DNA from 4 places in the Bradyrhizobium sp. UFLA03-84 genome. Region 2 is predicted to be linked to each of the others. Evidence: predicted binding sites of a transcription regulator. Region 2 holds the regulator's gene; each other region holds the start of a gene.
What was found. The regulator LexA, encoded in region 2, represses DNA repair genes until DNA is damaged. The targets are predictions, from matches to a motif close to TGTTCNNNNTGTGTTCNG.
Positions count from the first base shown of each region.

Region 1: the regulator LexA is predicted to act here: its motif matches at 3,439-3,456, upstream of CK489_RS11165 (DNA recombination protein RmuC).
Region 3: the regulator LexA is predicted to act here: its motif matches at 1,830-1,847, upstream of CK489_RS06145 (helicase-related protein).
Region 4: the regulator LexA is predicted to act here: its motif matches at 1,890-1,907, upstream of CK489_RS14705 (ribonuclease T2 family protein).

Region 1 is NZ_NSJY01000009.1:223,387-229,272, reverse strand. It holds gene dapE (succinyl-diaminopimelate desuccinylase) at 1-901, shown strand, start outside; gene truA (tRNA pseudouridine(38-40) synthase TruA) at 1,096-1,833, opposite strand; gene fmt (methionyl-tRNA formyltransferase) at 1,833-2,768, opposite strand; gene def (peptide deformylase) at 2,790-3,317, opposite strand; gene CK489_RS11165 (DNA recombination protein RmuC) at 3,488-4,696, shown strand; gene CK489_RS11160 (AmpG family muropeptide MFS transporter) at 4,790-5,886, shown strand, end outside.
Region 2 is NZ_NSJY01000015.1:184,765-190,650, forward strand. It holds gene CK489_RS29525 (molybdopterin molybdotransferase MoeA) at 1-908, shown strand, start outside; gene lexA (transcriptional repressor LexA) at 1,153-1,857, shown strand; gene CK489_RS29535 (hypothetical protein) at 2,112-2,540, shown strand; gene CK489_RS29540 (hypothetical protein) at 2,702-2,929, shown strand; gene CK489_RS29545 (ComEC/Rec2 family competence protein) at 2,926-5,211, opposite strand; gene CK489_RS29550 (YybH family protein) at 5,336-5,722, opposite strand; gene CK489_RS29555 (glutamine--tRNA ligase/YqeY domain fusion protein) at 5,749-5,886, opposite strand, start outside.
Region 3 is NZ_NSJY01000005.1:713,456-719,341, reverse strand. It holds gene rpmB (50S ribosomal protein L28) at 1-194, opposite strand, end outside; gene CK489_RS06150 (DUF3108 domain-containing protein) at 618-1,448, shown strand; gene CK489_RS06145 (helicase-related protein) at 2,085-5,639, shown strand; gene CK489_RS06140 (S4 domain-containing protein) at 5,660-5,886, shown strand, end outside.
Region 4 is NZ_NSJY01000013.1:143,655-149,540, forward strand. It holds gene CK489_RS14700 (23S rRNA (adenine(2030)-N(6))-methyltransferase RlmJ) at 137-997, opposite strand; gene CK489_RS14705 (ribonuclease T2 family protein) at 1,162-1,848, opposite strand; gene CK489_RS14710 (hypothetical protein) at 1,962-2,438, opposite strand; gene CK489_RS14715 (hypothetical protein) at 2,605-2,904, shown strand; gene CK489_RS14720 (DUF3617 domain-containing protein) at 2,947-3,477, shown strand; gene CK489_RS14725 (TonB-dependent siderophore receptor) at 4,313-5,886, shown strand, end outside.

The sequences.
Region 1 (5,886 bases), on a different contig from region 2:
CGGCGCATTCTCCGGCGAGGTGAAGGACGGCTATCTCTATGGCCGCGGCGCCGTCGACATGAAGGGCGGCATCGCCTGCAGCGTCGCCGCGGTGCTGCAATATCTCAGGGATCATAGCGGCGAGCCAAAGGGATCGATCTCGTTCCTGATCACCGGCGACGAGGAAGACGTCTCGATCAACGGCACCGTCAAGCTGCTGAAATGGTGCGCCGAGCGCGGCGAAAAGTTCGACCATTGCGTGCTCGGCGAACCCTCGAATGTCGAGGTGCTCGGCGACATGATCAAGATCGGCCGGCGCGGCTCGCAATCCGGCACGCTGGTGGTCGACGGCGTGCAGGGCCACGTCGCCTATCCGCACCGCGCTTCGAACCCGGTGCCGGATATCTCGCGGCTGATCGTGGCGCTGAGCGACGAGCCGCTCGATCACGGCAGCGCGCAATTCCAGGCCAGCAACCTCGAATTCACCACCGTCGATGTCGGCAACACCGCGAGCAACGTGATCCCCGGCCAGGCGCGCGCCAAGTTCAACATCCGCTACAACGACAATCACACCCAGGAGAGCCTGCGGCAGCTGGTCGACGAGCGCTTGGCGAAGGCCTGCGGCAACCGCATCCGCGCCCATATCGACTGGCAACCGTCGAACTCGAACGTGTTCGTCACCCAGCCCGGCCCGTTCACCGATCTCGCGGTCGCCGCGATCGAGGGGGTCACCGGCCGCAAGCCGGAGCTCTCGACCTCCGGCGGCACCTCGGATGCGCGCTTCATCTCCAGCTACTGCCCGGTGATCGAATTCGGCCTGGTCGGCCAGACCATGCACCAGATCGACGAGCGCACGCCGGTGGCTGACCTGGAGAAGCTGACGAAGATCTATCGCGGCGTGCTGGAGCGGTATTTTGCCTGATCCGGCCGCTCGGCCGGACATAAATATCGAAAACAACCCCATGCACAGTAGGGATTGGGGTCACCGTCAAGCCGCCCATACCAGATACAGTCCGTCAGCTGGGTAGAGCGAAGCGAAACCCATCACTTCGAATCCGCGGCGCACATGATGGGTTTCGCTTCGCTCTACCCATCCTACGGGATCATTCGCGCCGTCTAATAATCCACCCGCATCAAATAGAGCCCGTCCGGCGGCGCGACGGGGCCGCAGGCGGCGCGGTTGCGGGCGGCGAGCGCACCAAAAAGATCGTCGGCGCTCCAGCGGCCTTCGCCGACCCAGACCAGCGAGCCCACCATCGAGCGCACCTGGCTGTGCAGGAACGAGCGCGCCGACGTCACGATGTTGATGGCACTGCCCTCGCGCGTGACGTCGAGCTGGTCGAGCGTCTTCTCCGGTGACCTGGCCTGGCACTCGGTGTCGCGGAAGGTGGTGAAGTCGTGCTTGCCGAGCAGGCGCTGTGCGGCCTCGTGCATCGCATCAGCATCGAGCGCGCGCGGCACCCGCCAGACCCGGCCGATGTCGAGCGCGAGGTTCGCGCGGGTGTTGGTGATGCGATAGAGATAGTGCCGCTTGGTCGCCGAGAAGCGCGCCTCGAAATCGTCGGGGACGATATCGGCCGCGTGCACCGCGATCGGATTGGGCCGCAGATGCGCGTTCAGCCCGTCGCGGAAACGGCCGGGCGGAAAATGCTTGGCGATGTCGCAATGCGCGACCTGGCCGCGCGCATGCACGCCGGCGTCGGTACGCCCGGCGCCGTGGACGCGCACATCCTCGCCGCAGATCGCCTTGACTGCCGCCTCCAGCGCGCCCTGCACGGTCGGCGCGGTGTCCTGGATCTGCCAGCCGGAGAACGGCGTGCCGTCATATTCGATGATGAGCTTGTAGCGGGGCATCAGCCGAGCCGCGCGGGCGGCTTCAGCGGCGTGCCGCGCAAGAAGTCCGCCGCCTTCGTCGGCGTCTTGCCGGCGCGCTGCAATTCGAGGATCCGGACCGCGTCGTCGCCGCAGGCGATCGCGAAATTGTCGTCGAGCACATCGCCCGGCTGGCCCGAACCCTTGGCGAGCTCGCAGCGCAGGATCTTCAGCCGCACCGGCTCGCCTTCACCTGTCAGTTCGCACCAGGCGCCGGGGAACGGCGACAGCCCGTGAATGTGCCGCAACACCGCGCGCGACGGCTGCTTCCAGTCGATCCGCGCCTCGGCCTTCTCGATCTTGGCGGCGTAGGTGACGCCGTCCTCGCTCTGCTTGGTCAGCTGCAACCCGCCGCGCTCGAGCCCGCCCATCGCGCGCACCATCAGATCGGCGCCGAGCGGCGCCAGCGCATCGTGCAGGTCGGATGCCGTCATGCTGTCCGTGATCGGCAGCCGCTCGGCCATCGCGACGTCGCCGGTGTCGAGCCCGACATCCATCTTCATGACCATCACGCCGCTCTCGGCATCACCCGCCATGATGGCGCGGTTGATCGGCGCGGCACCGCGCCAGCGCGGCAAGAGCGAGGCGTGCAGGTTGAAGCAGCCGAGCCTGGGCGCATCGAGGATGGCCTGCGGCAGGATCATGCCGTAGGCGACGACGACGGCGGCATCCGCATCATGAGCGCGAAACTCTTCGAGCGCCTCCGGCGTCCTGAGCGTCTTCGGCGTGAGTACCGGAATGCCGAGGCGGCGCGCCTCCTGCTCGACCGGCGTCGGCTGCAATTGCAGGCCGCGCCGCCCGCCCGGCTTCGGCGCGCGGGTGTAGACGGCCACGACCTCGTGGCCATGGGCCACGAGCTCCAGCAACGTCGGCACCGCGAAATCCGGCGTGCCCATGAAGATCAAACGGAGAGGCATGAGACAGGCTCGATCGGGCCGCTACTCCGCCGCGCGCTTGGCGGCTTTCTCGAATTTCTTGAACACGCGGTCGCGCTTCAGCTTCGACAGATAGTCCACGAACAGCACGCCGTTGAGATGGTCGATCTCGTGCTGGATGCAGGTGGCGTAGAGCCCCTCGGCATCCTCCTCATGCAGCTTGCCGTCGAGGTCTATGAAGCGCAGGCGCACCCGCGCCGGACGCTCGACCTCCTCGTAATATTCGGGGATCGACAGGCAGCCCTCCTCGTAGACCGACAGCTCCTCCGAATGCGAGATGATCTCCGGATTGATGAACACCCGCGGCTGCGGCGTGGTCTCGCCGTTCTCGTCGCGCTTGGCGAGATCCATGGTGATCAGCCGCAGCGGCTGCGCGACCTGGATCGCCGCGAGCCCGATGCCGGGCGCGTCATACATGGTCTCAAGCATGTCGTCGGCGAGCTTGCGGATCTCCGGCGTCACCTTCTCGATCGGTTTCGACACCAGCCGCAACTGCTTGTCCGGCAGGATGATGATTTCTCTTAATGCCATGGCGGCGATTTAAGCTGCGGGCCTGATGCGGTCAATGCGCTCAGGAACCTGTTAAGGCGGCCTTAACCACGTTTCTTTACGCGACGTTAACCAAGGAATTTAAGGGAGTGTTTACCATAACCGTTCCCTTTTCGTTCGATGGCGGCGCCGAATCGGCTACAAGGACCGGCATGAACGAGATTCTGCTCACGATTGGCGACCTCCCGGTCCGCGTCTCGGACGCCTTGATCGGCCTCGGCGCGCTGGCGCTGGTCCTGCTGTTCGCCATCGCCGTGGTGATCGCGCGCGGAAGCCGGCGCGGCGCGGAACTCGCGATGGCCCAGACCATTCGCGCCGACGAGTTGGAGGAGCGGCTCGCCGACATGCTGCGGGCCCAGAGCGAATCCTCCGGACGGGTCGACGCGATGGCGCAGGCGCTGGCCGGCCGCCAGGCCGAGATGGCCCGCGCCGTCAACGAGCGGCTGGATTCGGTGACCCACCGGGTCGGCCAGTCGATGGAACAATCGACCCGCAACACGATGGATTCGCTGCGCGCGCTGCACGAGCGGCTCGGCATCATCGATCACGCCCACAAGAACCTCAACGAGCTCACCACCCAGGTGACGACACTGCGCGACGTGCTCGCCAACAAGCAGTCGCGTGGCGCCTTCGGCCAGGCGCGGATGGAGGCGATCGTCCAGGACGGCATGCCGAAGGGCTCGTTCGAGTTCCAGTATACGCTGACATCGGGCAAGCGGCCGGACTGTGTCGTGTTCCTGCCCGACCAGCGCCCGCTCTGCATCGACGCAAAATTTCCGCTGGAGGCGATGACCGCGCTGCACGACGCGCGCAGCGACGAGGAGCGCAAATTCGCCAGCCAACGGCTGCGCACCGACGTGCTGAAGCATGTCAGCGACATCGCGGAGAAGTACCTGATCCCGGGCGAGACCCAGGACACCGCGTTGATGTTCGTGCCCTCGGAATCGGTCTATGCCGAAATCCATGACGGCTTCGACGACGTGATCCAGAAGGCCTATCGCGCCCGCGTCGTGCTGGTGTCGCCGTCGCTGCTGATGCTGGCGATCCAGGTGATGCAGCAGATCCTGAAGGACGCCCGCATCCGCGACGCCGCCGACCAGATCCGCAACGAGGTGATGCATCTCGGCGATGACCTCGGCCGCCTGCGCGAGCGCGTGCTGAAGCTGCAGACCCATTTCGGCCAGGTCAACGAGGACGTCAGGCAGATCCTGATCTCCGCCGACAAGATCGAGAAGCGCGCCGGCCGCATCGAGGAGCTCGACTTCAGCAAGTCCGAGACCCCGATCGAGGTGCCGCGCTTCGCCAAGCCCAGCACGACCGACCTGTTCCCCGCCCCGCGCAAGCTGCAGGCGGGGGAGTAGTTGGCACTGATCTCACCTCCTAGTCGGTGTCATCGCCCGGCTTGACCGGGTGATGACACCGTCTTTGCGGCTCGAATCTGCTAACAGGGGGGCATGATCGCGCCCGAAACAACCGCGCCCCAGCCGAAAAAGCCCTCCGCCGCCACCTCCTGGCGCGACAGCTTCGCCGTGTACTTGCAGCCGCGGGTGCTGATCGTGCTGCTGCTCGGCTTCTCCTCGGGGCTGCCGCTGGCGCTGTCGGGCTCGACGCTGCAGGTGTGGATGAAGGAGGCCGGGGTCGATCTCGGCACCATCGGGCTGCTGGCGCTGATCGGCACGCCCTACACGCTGAAATTCCTCTGGGCGCCGCTGGTCGATGCGCTGCATGTGCCGCTGTTCACGCAGGTTTTCGGACGCCGCCGTGGCTGGCTGCTGCTCTCGCAGCTGGTGCTGATCGCGACGATCCTGGTGCTGGCGGTGGCCGATCCGGCGCGGTCGCCATGGTTTGCGGCCTTCGCCGCGCTGCTGGTCGCAACGGCGTCGTCGACGCAGGACATCGTGGTCGATGCTTTCCGCGTCGAGAGCCTGCCCGAGAGCGAGCAGGCCGCCGGCATGGCGTCCTATGTCGCAGCCTATCGGGTCGGCATGCTGGTCTCGACCGCCGGCGCGCTGTTCATCGTCAGCGGCTTCGAATCCGCCGGGCTCGCGCGCCCGTCGGCGTGGATGTGGGGCTATGTGGTGATGGCCGCGCTGGTCGTGATCGGCATCGTTACCGCGCTCGCCGCGACCGAGCCCGCCCAATCGAAAGGCGCGGAGGCCGCCACGCATGCGCAGAACGCCGCCGAGCGCGTGCTGCACGCGGCGCTCGGCGCGTTCTCCGAGTTCCTCAGCCGCAAGGATGCCTTCGCGGCGCTCGCCTTCGTGGTGCTGTTCAAATTCACCGACGCGTTCTCGGGCACCATGACCGCACCGTTCGTGATCGACATCGGCTTTTCCAAGGTCGATTACGCGGCGATCGTGAAAGGCGTCGGCCTTGCCGCGACCCTGATCGGCGGCTTTGCCGGCGGCTTCGTGGCGCGGCGCTATTCGCTTGCGCAGAGCCTCTGGATCGGCGGCGTGCTGCAGGCGGTCGCCAACCTGTCGTTCTCCTGGCTCGCCCATGTCGGCGTCGATCAATGGGCGCTGGCGCTGGCGATCACGGCGGAGAATTT
Region 2 (5,886 bases):
ACGGCGCCGACGCCGTCATCATCCAGGAGGACACCAGGGTCGACGGCGACCACATTGCGATAACCGAGGCGGCTGCCGCCGGACGGCACATCCGCGCCGCGGGCGTCGACTTCCGCGAGGGCGACGTGCTGCTCACCGCCGGCAGCCGGCTGTCGGATCGTGCCCTGTCGCTCGCCGCGGCCATGAACTATCCGGAGCTCGCGGTGCGCCGCCGGCCGAAGGTCGCGGTGCTGGCGACCGGCGACGAGCTGGTGATGCCCGGCTCAAGGCCCGGTCCCGGCCAGATCGTCTATTCCAACGGCTACGCGCTGCGGGCGCTGGCGCGGGCGGAAGGCGCCGAGACCGTCGATCTCGGGGTTGCCGCCGACACCGTGGAGGCGACCACGGCCGGCATCCGCCGGGCGCGCGAGAGCGGTGCCGACATCCTGATCACGACAGGCGGCGCCTCGGTCGGCGACCATGATCTGGTCAAGCAGTCGCTGGAGGCCGAGGGCGTCAAGATGGCGTTCTGGCGGATCGCGATGCGGCCCGGCAAGCCGATGATGCACGGCCGGTTGGGAGCGATGCGGGTGATCGGCCTGCCCGGCAATCCGGTGTCCTCCTACGTCTGCGCCTTCCTGTTTCTGGTGCCGTTGATTCGGGCGCTGAGCGGCCGAAAAGTGATTCATCATGTCCGCGCGAGCGCCCTGCTCGGCCGCGACCTCGCCGCCAACGACCAGCGCGAGGACTATCTGCGCGCGCGTCTCGAAGAGCGCGAAGACGGCGCGCTGATCGCAACGCCCGTGATGCAGCAGGACTCGTCGCTGCTCGGGAATCTCGCTGCGGCACGGGCACTTCTCGTGCGTCCGCCGTTTGCGCCCGCTGCGCCCAAAGGCAGCGAATGCGAGATCCTGACGCTGCCGGAGTGAGGCCTGCGCGGCCCGCTCATGGTGCGTTGCTTGATACGTTCACCTGAAATTAAGTGGTTGCGGAACACATATCGAACATATAGTGTCCGTTCATGATTTGTTTCGAGTACTGGTGTCTACAAACGGGAAGCCGCCGGGGAGCGCTTGCAACAAGCAGCATGCTCCTGAGGTCAGGCCCGGCCTGCAGGCCCCACTGAAGAGTCTCGGAATCGAACGACGCTATCAACCGGGGGGAATACTCGAGATGCTCACGCGCAAACAGTACGAACTTCTGCGTTTCATCAATGAACGTCTGAAAGAGGCCGGCGTGCCGCCGTCCTTCGATGAAATGAAGGACGCACTCGACCTGCGCTCGAAGTCCGGTATCCACCGCCTGATCACCGCCCTGGAGGAGCGCGGCTTCATCCGCCGCCTGCCCAACCGCGCCCGCGCCATCGAAGTCATCAAGCTGCCCGAGCTCTCCGCCGGCGGCGGCAACGGTCGCCGCGGCTTCACGCCAAGCGTCATCGAAGGCACCCTCGGCAAGCGCACCAGCACGCCCCCGGTCGCCGAGGACGACGGCAACCGTCCGGTCGCCGTCCCCGTGATGGGCCGGATCGCCGCCGGTACGCCGATCGAGGCGCTGCAGACCCGTAGCCACACCATCAGCGTGCCGCCCGACATGCTCGGCGCCGGCGAGCACTATGCGCTGGAAGTGCGCGGCGACTCGATGGTCGACGCCGGCATCCTCGACGGCGACATGGCGCTGATCCAGCGCAACGACGTCGCCAACACCGGCGACATCGTGGTGGCGCTGATCGACGAGGAGGAAGCCACTCTAAAGCGCTTCCGCCGCCGCGGCGCGTCGATCGCGCTGGAGCCGGCCAACACTGCCTATGAAGTGCGCATCCTGCCGCCGAACCGGGTTCGCATCCAGGGCAAGCTGATCGGCCTCTACCGCAAGTACTGAGTGCAAATACTTGCGGCGGCGAGGAACGAGCAACACATCGGATCGTTCCTTGAAGGATAGCGTAACGTGCGGCCTGCCCGATGCGCTCCGATACCTCTCGCGCAGCGTCGCGTGTTTGTGATCGGAGCGTTCGCGGACCAGTCGTACAATCGCCCAGAAACGAGCAGAGACTCGTTCGCTATCGTCCACTCTGGTAGAGGCCCTATGCCTCAAGGAGAGGCACGGGTCGCTACCTCGAAATGAGGAGCCATCCGATGTGTGACTATAGTCTGCACGCCGTGGCATCGCGCCCCGCCATTGTCGGAGAGACGCTGATCACGACGACCTTCCGCGGCACGTCGACCCGCGGCTTTGCTTCGGAGAACGATCCGACCGTCGCGGTTTGCATGCTGCCGGGCACCGAGCTCGCTTTCGCCGAGAACGTTCGCTACGACAGCCGCTGGATCTGGACCAAGACGATGAACTTCCGCGTCGGCGTGTTCAACGAAGTCGAGCCCGACGTTCCCGATCGCCATCACGACGCGGTCGAATTCCCCGACGGCAGCCATGTGCTGGTGACCCAGCTCGTCGAGGGGCAGCGCGTCAGCGTGCTGCAACTGCCGGCGCTGCATCCGCAGGTCGAGCAGAAGCCGAAGGTTGTGGAGCGGCGGCCCTCCGCATTCGCGTCGCTGTTTTTGGGTTGAACGCATCGTCGCCGCGGAATGAACCATCCGGCGGCGGATGACCTAAGCGATTTCGAGCGACCCCGGACGCCGGGTTCCGGGGCGCACAAGGAGATTTGCGTCGGCGGGCGGCTTGCCGCATGATCGTGCACGGAGGACGTGCACTCACGGAAACCGGCGCAGTGGTCGATAAGGTCACATGGCAAAAGGCTGGACGCGTCACGGAACCGGGCCGCTACATGTTCCGGTTCGGCTGGCTGACGGTCACGGCTGACGACCTGAAGGTCTGGGAGCGGTTTCCCGAGGCGGTGTTCACCCTCGTCAAGAAGCCCGACGGCGGCCCCGACTCCGACGAATACCATCTCGGCCTGTTCGAGCTGCCCTCCGGCACCTCGCTCGATCCCGGCTAATCCTCACCTTGCAGATCTGCCTCGGACGGCGTCGCGTCGACGGCGGGCCGTGGCGTTGTGGCGGGCGGGCGCAGCGTGGTTTCGGCCTCCCCGTCGCCGGGAACTGCCGGCGACCACGGCCGGTCGACCCCGCCCGGCTTGACCGCATCGATGGCATAGCCGTCCCGGATCCGCCGCAGCATCAGGGCGCCGTGACGCCGCAGCCGCTCGGCGTCGATCACGGAGGCGGCGCAGCCCCGCGGCGCCGGCCGCGCGGTCACGATCAGCGCCGCGCGCTCGCAATCGTCGGCCAGGGCCTCCGGCCGGGTCGCCAGCGCGACGAAGGCGCCGACGGGCCCTTGCGTCACGCAGCCGCTCGGATCGCAGGAGACGCCCTCGCCGAGCGAGGCATCGCTGGGCGCCCGCGCATCGGCATCCGCAGCTAGCCATTCCTTCACGAGAAAGGCATCCTTGGCGCTGTGCATCAGATGCAGTTGCCCGTCGCTGCCGCGCACGGCGACATTGCGGCCATCGGCTGAGACCAGCACGTCCGGCTGCGGCACCCGAACCGCCCAGACCGAGGCGATCACCAGCAGCGCGGCCCCCGACCAGCGCAGCGGCGAACGCAACAAGCCGAGCAGGATCAGACCGGCGCTCGCCAGGATCATCGGCCCGACGCCGAACGCCGCCATCCGGCCGACCGCGCCGGGCAGCGCTGCGACCCATTGCGTCACCAGGATCATCCAGTCGATGCCGAACCCCATGATCGCCCAGAACACGCCGTCGAAGCCGAACGGCATCGCAAGCAATCCGAGCAGGCCCGCCGGCATCACCACGGCCGACACCACCGGCATCGCCGCAAGGTTCGCGAGCAGCCCATAGGGCGTCACGCGATGGAAATGGAACGCGGCGTAGGGCGTCGTCGCGAGCCCAGCGACCAGCGAAGCCAACATCAGCACCATGAGCTCCCGTCCGCCCCACAGCGCAAGGCGCGCGGTCACCGAATGATCGGGCGACGCCAGCAGGTTCGGCAGCCCGATCTGCACCATCGCCACCAGCCCGAGCGTTGCGGCAAACGACATCTGGAAGCTCGGATGCACCAGCGCTTCCGGCGCGATCGCGAGCACGATCAGCGCCGCCACCGCCAGTGTGCGGAAGGTGACGGCGCGGCGGTCGACCATCACCGCGATCAGCACCACGGCCGTCATGAAGAACGATCGCTGCGTCGCGACCTCGGCGCCCGACAGCAGGAGATAGAACGCCGCGGCAACCAGCGCGGCTGCTGCCGCCCATTTCTTGATCGGATATCCGGCAGTCAGCGCCGGAAACAGCGCCAGCAGCGCGCGGATCGTGAAGAACACCACGCCCGCGACCACAGCCATGTGGTAGCCGGAGATCGACAGCACATGGCCGAGCCCCGAGATGAACATCGCATCGTTGACCGGCGTCGTGATCGCATCGCGCCGGCCGGTGAGCAGCGCCGTTGCGATCGCGCGCTGATCGCCGTCGAGCGTGGTCCGGATGCGGGCGTCGATGGCATCGCGCAGGCCCTGCATGAAGGCGGCGTAGCGTAGCGCAAGGCCACCGGCTGCCGGCGGCTCCCTGGTCTTGACCGCCCCCATCACGAAGCCGGAGGCGCCGATGCCCTGGAAATACAGGTCGCGGCCGAAATCGTAGGAGCCCGGACGCTGCGGCCCGAGCGGCGGCATCAGCCGCGCCTTCAGTTCGACGAAGCTGCCGACTTCTGGCGCGGTGCCCTTCTTCACCGAGAGCCGCACGCGCTCGAGCTTCGTATTGTCTCGCGGGCTCTCCATCGAGACCACCCGCAACACGAAGCGATCGGTCTTCTCTCTGACGTCGCGCGTCTCGACGAAGCCGGTCAGCGCCACAGAGAACATCGGGCGCGCCAGCACGCCATGGGCGATCCGCGCCGTCTTCCAGGTCGCGGTCGCAAAGCCCGCGGCAACCGCAGCCAGCATCACGATGGCGGGAAATACCCTGTGCCGCCGCAGCAGCAGTGCCAGCAGGCAGAGCACCATGGCGATTGCCGCCGCGACCGACAGCACCGGTTCGTGCTCGGCCGCGAAATAGAATGCGATGCCGGTGCCGAATGCCACCGGCACCCACGGCAACAGCCGACCGGCGCCCGCCTCCGCGCGCACCCATTGCCGCAGTGTCTCGACGAAAGGCCGCCAGAGGCTGGCGCGCACCGGGAGATAGCCGCCGGCAGGAACGGCGGCACGCGGCGGCCACGTCCCCGCGTAGCCGCGTTTGCCGCCCGGCGTCGTACCCTGCTCCGCCATTCCGCTTGCGATCCCTGCCGGAAAGCAGGCTAGCGGATGCCGCAGCCACCCGACTAGCGGAACGGAACCGAAACACGCAACCGAAGGCTGTGACCTCCGGGGATCACCGGACGCCGGCGAGCGCCTAGATCAGCGGCGTCTGCGACGAAACGTGGTGACAGGCAATCTTCCAGTCGCCGTCCTCGCGCGCGATCACCCAGGTGATCTTGACGACGAGCGCGGGCGCATCGCCGTCGAGAAAAAAGGACGCAATGCCCGCCATGTTGACGAGATCGGCATTCACCCGCGCGGTCCTGATTTCACTGAACTGAACGCGGGGCGCGTGCCAGCGCGGCAGGCCTTCGGCGTAAGCTTTGACGCCGTCGCGGCCGCGATACAGCGTCGGGTTCGAGCCGAAGAAGAACGCGCTCTTCGAGTAGAGCGCGGAGAGCGCATCGGCATCGAGCCTGCTGAAACCCGCCGACCATTTTGCAATGATCGCGGAGACGATATCGTCGGCTTCCTCAGGCATCGATCGCCTCCCTCCTGGCGTCCGTCTCAGCTCTGGCCTTTGCCGCCGACTTCCTTGGCGAAGGTGTCGCGCAGACCGATAGTGCGGTTGAACACCAGCTTGTCGGACGTCGAATCCGCATCGCGGACGAAATAGCCCTGCCGTTCGAACTGCATCGGATCGGG
Region 3 (5,886 bases), on a different contig from region 2:
AGGCCGCCATTGTGGTCGACGCTCTTCAGCGCGTTGGTCGAGACGCGCAGGCGCACGTTGCGGCCGAGCGCATCCGAGATGAAGGTCACGTTGGCCAGGTTCGGCAGGAAGCGCCGCTTGGTCTTGATGTTCGAGTGGCTCACCTTGTGGCCCGTCTGGGGGCCCTTGGCCGTCAGTTCGCAGCGCCGGGACATCTTACAAAATCCTTATTGCATCCCCGCCTCTCTGCCAGGCGTGCAATCACACGGCCCGCGCGGGGGTTTTGAATTCGCGTCCATTTTCCAGGAACCGCGGGTGTATAGGGGGAGAATACCGGAGCGTCAAGGTTTTCTGCCTCCGACGCCTGGTTTCCGGGGTTCCTACGCCGTTGTTTTGTGACGCGTTTTCTTCACGCGAACCGGAAAAGGCCACTTCGCTTGAAAACGCTTTGTTCATAAGCCGTTCCAGCCACTTAACGGCTGAAACGGCAACCATATAAAGGGCGTATTCGGCTGCAAGTCTTGGTTCCATAACAGATGCGCACGTTGTCCGGCCGAATTGAACGTCCCGATGGACAGCGAACAGAGCGCCGATAGCAGGACCGTCAGGTAGGTTAAGTGACCACCGCCATTGCCATTTTGCCCCCGCTCGGCCGGCTCCTCGGCCTGTGCGCGGGTGCCTTGCTGCTGTTTTGCGCCGAGCGCGCCAGCGCGCAGGGACGGCTCGACGCCCAGTACGAGGCGACCTTGGCCGGTATCCCCGTCGGCAAGGGCAGCTGGACCATCGAGATCGGCGACGACAGCTTCTCGGCCGCCGCCCAGGGCGGCACCGCGGGCCTGCTGAAGGCGTTTTCCGGCGGCACCGGCTCGGGCGCCTCGCAGGGCCGCGTCGTCAACGGTTCGCTCGTGGCTTCCTCCTACACCGCGACCACCACCACCTCGAAGAAGTCGGAGACGATCCGGATGGTGCTCGCCAATGGCGGCATCAAGGAATCCGCGATCGAGCCGGAGCCGCCTGTCGATGCCGACCGCCTGCCGGTGACCGAGGCGCAGAAGAAGAACGCGTTCGATCCGATGACCGGCTCGTTCCTGCGCGCGCCCGGCAATGCCGAATTGATGAGCCCGGACGTCTGCCGCACCGGCGCCGGCGTGTTCGATGGCCGCATGCGCTACGACCTCAAGCTCGATTTCAAGCGCGTCGAGATCGTCAAGGCCGAGCGCGGCTATCACGGCCCGGCGCTGGTCTGCGCGCTCTATTTCGTGCCGATCTCGGGCTACATCCCGGACCGACCCGTGATCAAATACCTCGCCGCCCAGCGCAACATCGAGATCGCCTTCGTGCCGATCGCAGGCACCCGCCTGTTGGTGCCGTTCCGCATGACGATCCCGACCCCGCTCGGCCAGGCCATGCTGGAAGCAACCTCGTTCGTCACCACAGCCGCGCCGCCGCGCGTGGCGAAGACGCAGTAAGATTACGTCACTGCCTGACCGTCACCCTGAGGAGCGCGTAGCGCGTCTCGAAGGGGCGACGGGCACCGGCTTGGGAGGCGTGCATCCTTCGAGGCTCGCTCCGCTCGCACCTCCAGCGACAAAGGCTGACCCTTTGCGCGGGGATGACGGGTGCGGCGGCTTCTTGAGCGCAAGGAATGCAACAAACGTCATGGAATCCAGTTGACTCTTGCCCGGTTCTGATTCGACTCGGTGCCCCCTGGAACTTAAGGAATTCAGTCCGCATATCCCTGGCTTGTGGAGCCCTCTCAAACTTGATCTAGTGCCGCCGCCATCAACCTACCCGAGATGTTGCGGTGAACGTTTCGAGCCTGGAATGGAGTCAGCGATTCGGCCGCGATTCGTTCTAGACTCGTTCCGAAGCTTAAAGGCGGCACAGAAAGCGTCGCATTGTGAGACAGATTCAGACCAGATGATACCCTCGATTGTTTTTCCGTCATTGCGAGCGAAGCGAAGCAATCCATGCTTCGGGCACACGCGGATGGTTGGATTGCTTCGTCGCGGAGTTAATCATCGGGCCGACCGCAGGTCGGACCCGGTGGCTCCTCGCAAGGACGGCTGACCGTCAGCTGCCGCAACAAGAAACACCTGCGAAAAATGGTCTTCTCAACTTCGTTCGGAAATGACCGCGTGCCCGGTGCGGGCGTCACTGCGGTGCTGGGCCCCACCAACACCGGCAAGACGCATCTGGCCATCGAGCGCATGCTGGCGCATTCGTCCGGCTTGATCGGCCTGCCGCTGCGGCTGCTCGCGCGCGAGGTCTACAACAAGATCGTCGATCGCGCCGGCGTCGACAATGTCGCGCTGGTGACCGGCGAGGAGAAGATCAAGCCGAAGGCGCCGCGCTTCTGGGTCTCGACCGTCGAGGCGATGCCGCGCGATCTCGACGTGTCCTTTCTCGCCGTCGACGAGATCCAGATCGCCGCCGATCTCGAGCGCGGGCATGTCTTCACCGACCGCATCCTCAATCGCCGCGGCCGCGACGAGACGCTGCTGCTGGGCGCTGCGACGATGCGCCCCATGATCGAGCGGCTGCTGCCGGGCGCATCGATCATCACGCGGCCGAGGCTGTCGCAGCTCGAATTCGCCGGCGACCGCAAGATCACGCGGCAGCCGCGCAGAACAGCGATTGTCGCGTTCTCCGCCGATGAGGTCTATGCGATCGCCGAATTGATCCGCCGTCAGCATGGCGGCGCGGCCGTGGTGCTGGGCTCGCTGTCGCCGCGCACGCGCAATGCGCAGGTCGCGATGTTCCAGAACGGCGACGTCGACTATCTCGTCGCCACCGACGCGGTCGGCATGGGGCTCAATCTCGACGTCGATCACGTCGCCTTCGCCTCCGACCGCAAATATGACGGCTACCAGTTCCGCCGGCTGACGCCGGCCGAATTCGCGCAGATCGCCGGCCGCGCCGGCCGCGCCACGCGCAACGGCACCTTCGGCACCACGGGCCGCTGCGCGCCGTTCGAGCCGGAGCTCGTCAATGCGCTGCAGAACCACACCTTCGACAGCGTCAAGATGCTGCAATGGCGCAACGCCAAGCTCGATTTCGCCTCGCTCGGCGCGTTGCAGGTGTCGCTGGCGCTGTCGCCCAATCATGAGGCACTGACGCGGGCCCCTGTCGCCGAGGACCTGCGCGTGCTCGAGCACGTCGCGCGCGATGCCGAGGTGCGCGAATGGGCGCATGGGCCCAAGGCCGTGGAGCGGCTGTGGGAGGCCTGCCAGGTTCCGGACTACCGGAAACTGTCGCCGGCCGCCCATGCCGAACTCGTGACCACGCTGTATGGCTTCCTGATGCAAAAGGGGCGTATCCCTGACGCATGGTTTGCCGCCCAGGTCGACCAGGCCAACCGGACCGACGGCGATATCGACACGCTATCGGGCCGGATCGCGCAGATCCGGACCTGGACCTTCGTTGCCAACCGGCCGGACTGGCTCTACGACCCGGACCATTGGCAGGGGATCACGCGCGAGCTCGAAAATAAATTGTCCGATGCGCTGCATGAACGGCTCACGGAGCGTTTCGTTGACAGGCGGACCAGTGTATTGATGCGCCGCCTGCGGGAGAACTCAGTTTTGAATACGGAAATTGGCAAGACCGGTGAAGTGATCGTGGAAGGCCATGCGATCGGCCGGCTCGATGGTTTCACCTTCGCACCTGATGCGGCCGAGGCCGGCAGCGACGCCAAGGCGCTGCAAGCCGCCGCCCAGCAGGTGCTGGCGCGCGAGATCGATGCGCGGGCCGAGAAGCTGGGTGCGGCGCCCGACGAGCAGTTCGTGCTGACCTCCGACGGCACCATCCGCTGGACCGGCGATGCGGTCGCCAAGCTGGTCGCGGCCGACGACGCGCTGCATCCGCGGCTGCGGATCATTTCCGACGAGCGGCTGACCGGCGCCTCGCGCGAGGCCGTGCAGACGAGGCTCGACCTCTGGCTCAAGACGCATATCGAGAAGCTGCTCGGGCCGCTGTTCGAATTGTCCAAGGCCGAGGATCTGCAGGGCATCGCCCGCGGCATTGCCTTCCAGCTGGTCGAGGCGCTCGGCGTGCTGGAGCGCACCAAGATCGCGGCCGAGATGAAGGATCTCGATCAGCCGTCGCGCGCGGCGCTGCGCAAATACGGCGTGCGCTTCGGCGCCTACCACATCTATTTTCCGCAGCTCTTGAAGCCCGCGGCGCGCTCGCTGGCCTCGCTGCTGTGGGCCGAGAAGCAGAGCAATGTCGACATGGCTGCGCTGTCGAACGTGCAGCATCTGGCCTCCAGCGGCCGCACCTCGTTCCCGGTCGACAAGACATTGCCGCGCGACGGCTATCGCGTGCTCGGCTATCGCCAGTGCGGTGAGCGCGCGGTGCGCGTCGACATCCTGGAGCGTCTCGCCGATCTGATCCGCCCGGCGTTGGCCTGGCGCGAGACCTCGCCGGGCGAGAAGCCCGCCGGTGCGTTCGACGGCCGCGGCTTTGTCGTGACCCAGGCGATGACCTCGCTGACCGGCTCCGCCGGTGAGGACTTTGCCTCGATCCTGCGCGCGCTCGGTTATCGCATGGACCGCCGTCCGCCGCTGCCGCCGAAGCCCGTCGAGGCCGCGCCGGTCGAGACCGTGCCCGCCGAGACTTTGCCCGCTGAGGCAACCGAGACGGTTGCCGCCGACGCGCCGCCGGTCGAGACGACGTCCGACGCCGCCGCCGATGCGCCGCTCGATGCGGCTGCCAACGTCACGGCCGACGCGCCGGAAGCCGCTGTCGATCAGGCGGTGTCCGGCGATCCCGCGCCATCCGCCGCGCTGCTGCCCGATGTCGGCTTTGCCGAGGTGGCGTCCAGCGAAGCAGCGCCGGTTGTGATCGAGACCAGGCCCGAGCCCGTGGCGGAGGTTGCCGCGGAGCCTGCCGCTGCCGCCGCAGAGCCCGCTCCCGAAGCGCCCGCTGCCGAAGCCGTAGCCGAGCCTGCGCCTGCCGCGGAAGCCGCTGCGGAGGCGACGTCCGAGGCTGCCGCCGAAGCGCCGGCGGAGACCGCGAGCGCCGATGCTGCATCCGCCGAAGCCGGCACCGCCGAGGCCGTTTCCGCGGCTGCGGAGACGCCGGCCGAGCCGCAGCTGGTCGAAGTCTGGCGTCCCGGCGGCCGCTCCGACGAGCGCCGTCCGCATCATCGCGGCCACGATCGCAACCGCGGCCGCCACCAGGGCAAGCCCGCCGAGGGCGCACAGGCCGCGGAAGGCGGCGGCGAGGGCGAGAAGCGCGAGCATCATCGCCGTCCGCGCCGCCATCAGGATTTCCGCACGCCGCGTCCCGGCGCGCCGGCCGATGCGACGGCGGCCGCAGCCGCTCCTGCCGACGGCGCACCGGCGCGCGACAATCGTGAGGACCGCGGTCAGCGCCGCGAGCGCTTCGAGGGCAAGGGTCGCGATCGCGACAACAATGAGCGTCGTCGCGACAACAAGTTCGGCGGCGGCGATCGCAAGGGCGAGCGTGGTGATCGTGACCGCGGCGGCCGCGATTTCGGCCGCGACAAGGGCGGCCGCGACAAGCGCGAGAGCGGTCCGTCGCACCGGCCCTATGCCTCGAGCGCGCCGCGTGAGCGCGACCGGCCGATCGATCCGAACTCGCCATTCGCCAAGCTCGCTGCCCTGAAGGAGCAGCTCGCCGGCCGCAAGGAATAGTGCAACCCCTGGTCTGAAGCTTGGATCGACAGCGGCTCGACAAATGGCTGTGGCACGCGCGGGTGGTGAAGGCCCGCACCAGCGCGGCTGAGCTCGTCGCGTCAGGTCATGTCCGTCTCAACGGCACGCGCGAGAAATCGCCGGGCCATGTGGTGAAGGTGGGCGATGTCGTCACCGTCGCGCTCGACAACAGCGTCCGCGTGCTCAAGGTGATCGGCTTTGCCGAGCGGCGTGGCGATGCCGGTTC
Region 4 (5,886 bases), on a different contig from region 2:
CTTATTTCGGCCTTGTCACTCCGCCGCAACCATTCGCGGAAGCGGAACGTAAAGCCAGTCGTAACAGGATGAGCATAATACGGTTCCGCGCGCGTTGCCTATGCTCAAAATCGAACTTTTCAGTGGGTGCTGTAGATCAAGGTTTAGGCGTCTCGAGTCTGAAGCGTGCCGCGCCGCCCTGACCAAGCGGCTTCTCGAGTTCGGGCAGGATGATCTTCAGCTCGTTCGCCAGCGTCCACGGCGGATTCACGATCAAAAGGCCGGTGGAAACGAGGCCGGCTTCGGCTTCTTGCGGCGCCACACTGAATTCCAAACGCAAGCATTTGCCGGCGGGCCTGCTGGTTGCCGCTGCAACGGCAACGCTGCGCGCGAGTTCGTCGGTGGCTCTCCGGGATTTTACGGGGTACCACAAAAGATAGGCGCCGGTCGGCCACTTCGCGAACGCCGTCGTGAACGCGCCGGCCAGCCGCTCGAACTCGTCCTTCGCTTCGAACGGCGGGTCGATCAGCACCAGGCCGCGCCGTTCGTTCGGTGGCACGAATGCGGGCAGCGCCATCCAGCCATCGAGATCGACGACGCGCGCCTGCGCGTCGCGTCGCAATGCATCGATCAACTGCTTGCGCGCGCCGGGCTCGATCTCGCAGGCCGTCAGACGATCTTGCGGACGCAGCAGCGCCCGCGCGATCAGCGGTGACCCCGGATAGGTTTTCAATTCGCCGCGTGGATTGAATGCCCTGACGATGTCGAGATAGGGCCCGATCAAGGGCAGTGCCTTGTCGGAGAGTCGCGCCTGCATCAGGCGCGCGATGCCGGTGAGCCATTCACCGCCGCGCTGCGCTTCGCCCGACGTCAGATCATAGAGGCCGGCGCCCGCATGGGTGTCGATGACGCGGAACGGCGCCTGCTTCTCCTGCAAATAGGTGAGCATGCGCACCAGCACGATGTGCTTGATGACGTCGGCAAAGCTGCCGGCGTGAAAGGCGTGACGGTAGTTCATGCTGTGATCGCGCTGCGCTCCCGAGGGTGCGCATGTTGTACTTCGTCATGCCCGGCATGTCCCAGGGCATCTGCGCCTCATCTCGCCGATTTCGTGACGGCATCGACGAGCGGGACGCTCCGCACGCCGACGCGCGTCCGCCCGGCGATGACGTGGAGCAGGCTTCAGCCGCCGCGAACCGGCGGCATTACCACCTGATCGCGCCGGCAAGCGCGGCGATCGATTTCCTCGCAGGCGCGGAATTGCAGGTCCTTGCTCATGCAGATCCGCACCTCGCTGAGCCGGCCGCTGTTGCAGGTCACCGAGATCGCGGAGTTGCTGAGCCCGGGATTGGCCTTGATGAACGTGGTCTCGAGCTCGTCGGGCGCGATCGTTTTCGGCTCCGACAATTGCAGGAATTCCTCGGGGATCTTCACCGCGGCGCGGGCCTTGCGGATGGCTTCGAAATAGGCGCGCTCGTCGAGGCCGGAGCAGGTGCCGTGCTTGTCCCACTCATTGTAGATCAGCCCGGGCGCCGGCATCAGGTCGAGCATCGAGGTCATGATGTTGCGGGCGAGCCGCGGCGAGGGCCGTTGGCAGTATTCCGGAAAGCCGCGCTCATATTGCGGCCACAGGCCGTGCACCACGAAGGAGTAGGGCCGTCCGCCGCACTGCGCCTGCGTGCCGCGGCCGTTGTTGCCGCGCTCGCTCGCCGCCTCGCAGAACGACGGCGACCAGGACAATGACAGCACGTAGAAATCGAATTCGCCGGGCGCATTCTGGCGGCGATCCTGGGCCGAGGCGCCAACCGCACCGCAGAGAACAAAGACAGCGGAAATCAGGAATCGGGAAATTGTGACCAACCGAGGCATCAAACGCTCCCCTCACGACCCCACGAAGCCTAGCAGGCTCACGGAACATTTCAAGAACAAAAGCCGCCGGCAGTGATGGCGGCGGCTTCCGATTCAGCAATCCGGTTGGAATATCAGGGCCGGGCGGCCTTGCAGGACGGGTTGTAGGCCCAGTTGCGGTCGAGCCCGGCGACGCACCATTCGACGCCCTGGTCGATGCCGGCAAAGCCGCCGTCCTCGATGATCGAATAATGGACCTTGCGCACCTTGCCGTCGCTCAAGAGCGCATCGCCCGAGCAATAGCGGCGCGGGATATTGTCGGACTGCCAAGGCCGGAACGCGGTTTCGTGAACCCGGCTGAAGCCGGTGATGACGAGCGGCGAATTCCAGAAGGTGGCTTCCTTCTCATGGAATTGATCGCTGATGGCCGCCAGGGCCTTCTCGCACGGGGCGACATTGCCGTCATAGCGCGGGCCCGACAGCCAGAAATTCAGCTCGAACGGATTGGCGGCCTGCGCCGTGCCCCCGAAGGCCAGCGTGCCGACCACGAGTGCGGCGCCGAGGCCAAGCGTGCGGCCGAGTTTGTTGCGGGAGTTGAACAGGTTGCGCATGGGAATCCACCCGATTGTCCGATGCGGCGGACGGTGCCGTGAAGCCCCGGCAAGGTCAAGTGCAGCGCGGCAACACCTGTCGAGAAGTCCACCGTCGGCTGCCGGCTCGTTCTTTTCACCGTCGCCGGCGCACTCTATGTTGGGTCCTAGCGAAATGGAGTCTGCGATGCGAAGGAAATTGGCTGCGTGCCTGGTTGCCGTTAGCGGGATGCTGGCCGTGGGTCCGGCGCAAGCCGACTGGATGCAGCCGGTGCCGCCGTTCAAGGGCAATGATACCGGCGGTATCATCGCCTATTCACTGGCAGCCCAGACCGACGCCCGGCAGCTCGCCGTCGACCACTGCGCCTCCTACGGCAAGGTGGTCAAGTTCCTGGCCGTTCAGCGTTACCCAGGCGGCTACATCTCGTTCGCCTGCCGCTGGGTGCCCTATGGCTCCGCGCAGAGACCGGTGCGCACGCTCTACTGAGTGCCTCAAAATCCTTCGATCGTTCAGCCGGGAGCTCGCCGCATGACCCGACAGCTTGCCTTGCTTGGCTCTGCCGTTTGCCTTGTCCTGTCCACCGGCGCCGCAAGCGCCGTCGACCTGCCGATCCGCAAGGCCGGTCTGTGGGAAATGAAGATGGTGCGCACCGGTGGGCAAATCCCCGAAGTGACCATGCAGCATTGCACCGACGAAACCACCGACAAGGAGATGAGCACCGCGGCCTCTCCGTTGGCAAAGCAGGTCTGCGCCAAGCAGGACGTCCAGAAGACCGCGACCGGTTATGTCAGCGACAGCGTTTGCGGCATCGCCGGCGTCAACGTGACCTCGCATGCCGAGATCATCGGCGACTTCAATTCGGCCTACACGGTGAAGAGCACCTCGCATTCCGAGGGCGGCCCGTCCGGCGCCCATGACGCCACCATGACCATCGAGGCGAAATGGCTCGGCGCCTGCAAGAGCGACCAGAAGCCCGGTGACATCATCATGCCCGGCGGCATGAAGATGAACATCAAGGACATGGAAAAGCTGAAGGGCCTGCTGCCCAAGCAGAAGTAGGCGCTGCGTATTCGATTGCTGCCCGCGCGTTCGAGCACGGCCTCTCCCATGCGGAGAGGCCGTTATGCTTTTAGGCCATCATCGTTGCGCGCGGCCCGCGACGAGCGTGGAAGGCAATCTTGCGGTGAGCTGACGCGCGATCCATCTGATCCGTCCCCCGTCACCCTGAGGTGCGCGACGCGCGTCTCGAAGGGTCGACGGCCCGGCTGGTGGCCGCGCATCCTTCGAGGCTCGCCCAGCGGCGCAGTTGCGCCGCAAGGCTCGCGCCCCAGCGACAAAGGCGAAGCCCTTGCGCAGGGATGACGGGTCCCACCGCTCGTTCGCGCAAGCCGTCAGTATGCAATGACGTGGAATGCGGATCGCAGATGTCGCGCGTGACCGTGCAACGCGCGAGAGCATTGCGGGATGCAATCAACATCATCGAGAGATCGCTGGGTATCACGCGCGCGAGCAATCAGTGAAGACACGCGTCTTCGTGCCGATTGCCTGCACTGCGCGCTGATTGGTTGCTGCGACAACATGCCGTTTTTGAATCGCTCCAATGTTGCGCTTCAAGCGATTCTATTTTGCGCGTGTGGAATTTCACCGATCCCGCCGATAGAAATCCGCCCCAATCGATTCCTGCGCAATGACGATCGTGCGGCTCGATCATGATCAGTCTGGGCGTGTGGGGATTTGTTCGGTGGGAATGGTTTCGTGTCGGAGCAGGCGTGGCTTGCTCGGATCGACGGCTGCGATCAACGCAGCGTTTCTCGGTTCGGTCATGCTTGCGCCAGTGTGCGCAGACGTCGCCAGTGCGCAGGCGCAAACCAGTTCTCCGCAAAACGATGTCAGCGTGCTTCCGCCGGTGACGGTGGAGCAATCCGGCGCTGCCAGGAAGCAAAGTGCCGCCGCTTCAACGCAGAACACCAGGGCTTCGCGCGCGGCCGCGGCGAGCCGACGCCGCATTGTCGCGGCGCCTGCGCAGAGCCAGGCTCCGCGCGCGCAGGCTGCCGCCGGCGCGATCGGTACGACGACCGGTTACGTCGCAACCGGCAGCACGGCCGGCACCAAGACCGGCACGGCGCTGATCGAGACGCCGCAGTCGCTCTCTGTCGTCACGCAAAAGGAGCTCAGGGATCGCAACGTTCAGACGCTGAAGGACGCCGTCAACTACACGCCCGGCGTCACGACCACGGCGTTCGGTTACGACCCCCGGTTCGACAGTTTCTACATCCGCGGCTTCGATGCCACCTATACCGGGATCTATCGCGACGGCCTGCGCCAGGGCGGCGGCAACTTCGCGATTCCCAAGATCGAGCCCTATGGTCTCGACAGCGTGTCGATCCTGCGCGGCCCGGCCTCGGGCCTCTATGGTCTTGGTTCTCCCGGCGGCATCGTCGACGTCACCACCAAGCGGCCGCCGTTGACGGCGTTTGGCGAGGTGCAGCTGCAAGGCGGTACCTACGATCGTTACCAGGGCAGCTTCGATATCGGTGGTCCGGTGCCCGGCAGCGATCAGCTATACTACCGGCTGACCGGTCTGCTCCGTGACGCAAAGACCTGGTATCCCGGCAACGACGATGATCGCACCTATATCGCCCCGGCACTGACCTGGCGGCCGGATGCCGATACGTCATTCACGATCCTGAGCGAATATCAGAGCAGCCGGACCGCCGCCAGCATCGGCAACTTCCGCACGCCCGACGGACGATTGACCAACATCTACTCGAATGATCCGGCTTTCAGCGCGATGGATCAGAAGCAGTATCGCATCGGCTACGCGTTCGAGCGCAATGTCGACGACGTCTGGACGGTGCGGCAGAATTTCCGCTTCTATCAGGTCGACACCGACGCGAAATACACCCAGATCGATTCGATCGACAGCAGCACCAATCTCGCGTCGCGGTCCGCATGGCGGATTCTCGACAGCTTCAACACCGTGACGCTCGACAACCAGGCCGAGGCCAAGTTCATGCTCGGCGCGATCAAGAACACGGCGCTGTTCGGCGTCGACTACGGCCATTCCTACTACAACGACAAGATCGGTTACGGCGCGGCGCCGGACCTCAATCTCCTGACCATGAACTACGGCGCGCAGGCGATCGCGACGCCGGCATTCTCGATCTTCAACAAGCAGTCGACCGACGAGGTCGGCCTCTATGCGCAGGAGCAGGCCAAGCTCGGCGGCTTCGTTCTGACGCTCAACGGTCGCCAGAGCTGGGTGTCGCAGACGACGACGGCCGGTCTCGACGGCGTGCCGTCAACGCAGAAGGCGACCGCCTTCACCGGCCGGGCGGGCCTCGCTTACGTCTTCGACAGCGGCATCGCGCCCTATGTCAGCTACGCGACGTCGTTCAGCCCGCAGGTCGGCGTCGACTTATCCGGGACACCGTTCAAGCCGACCACCGGCGAGCAGAAGGAGATCGG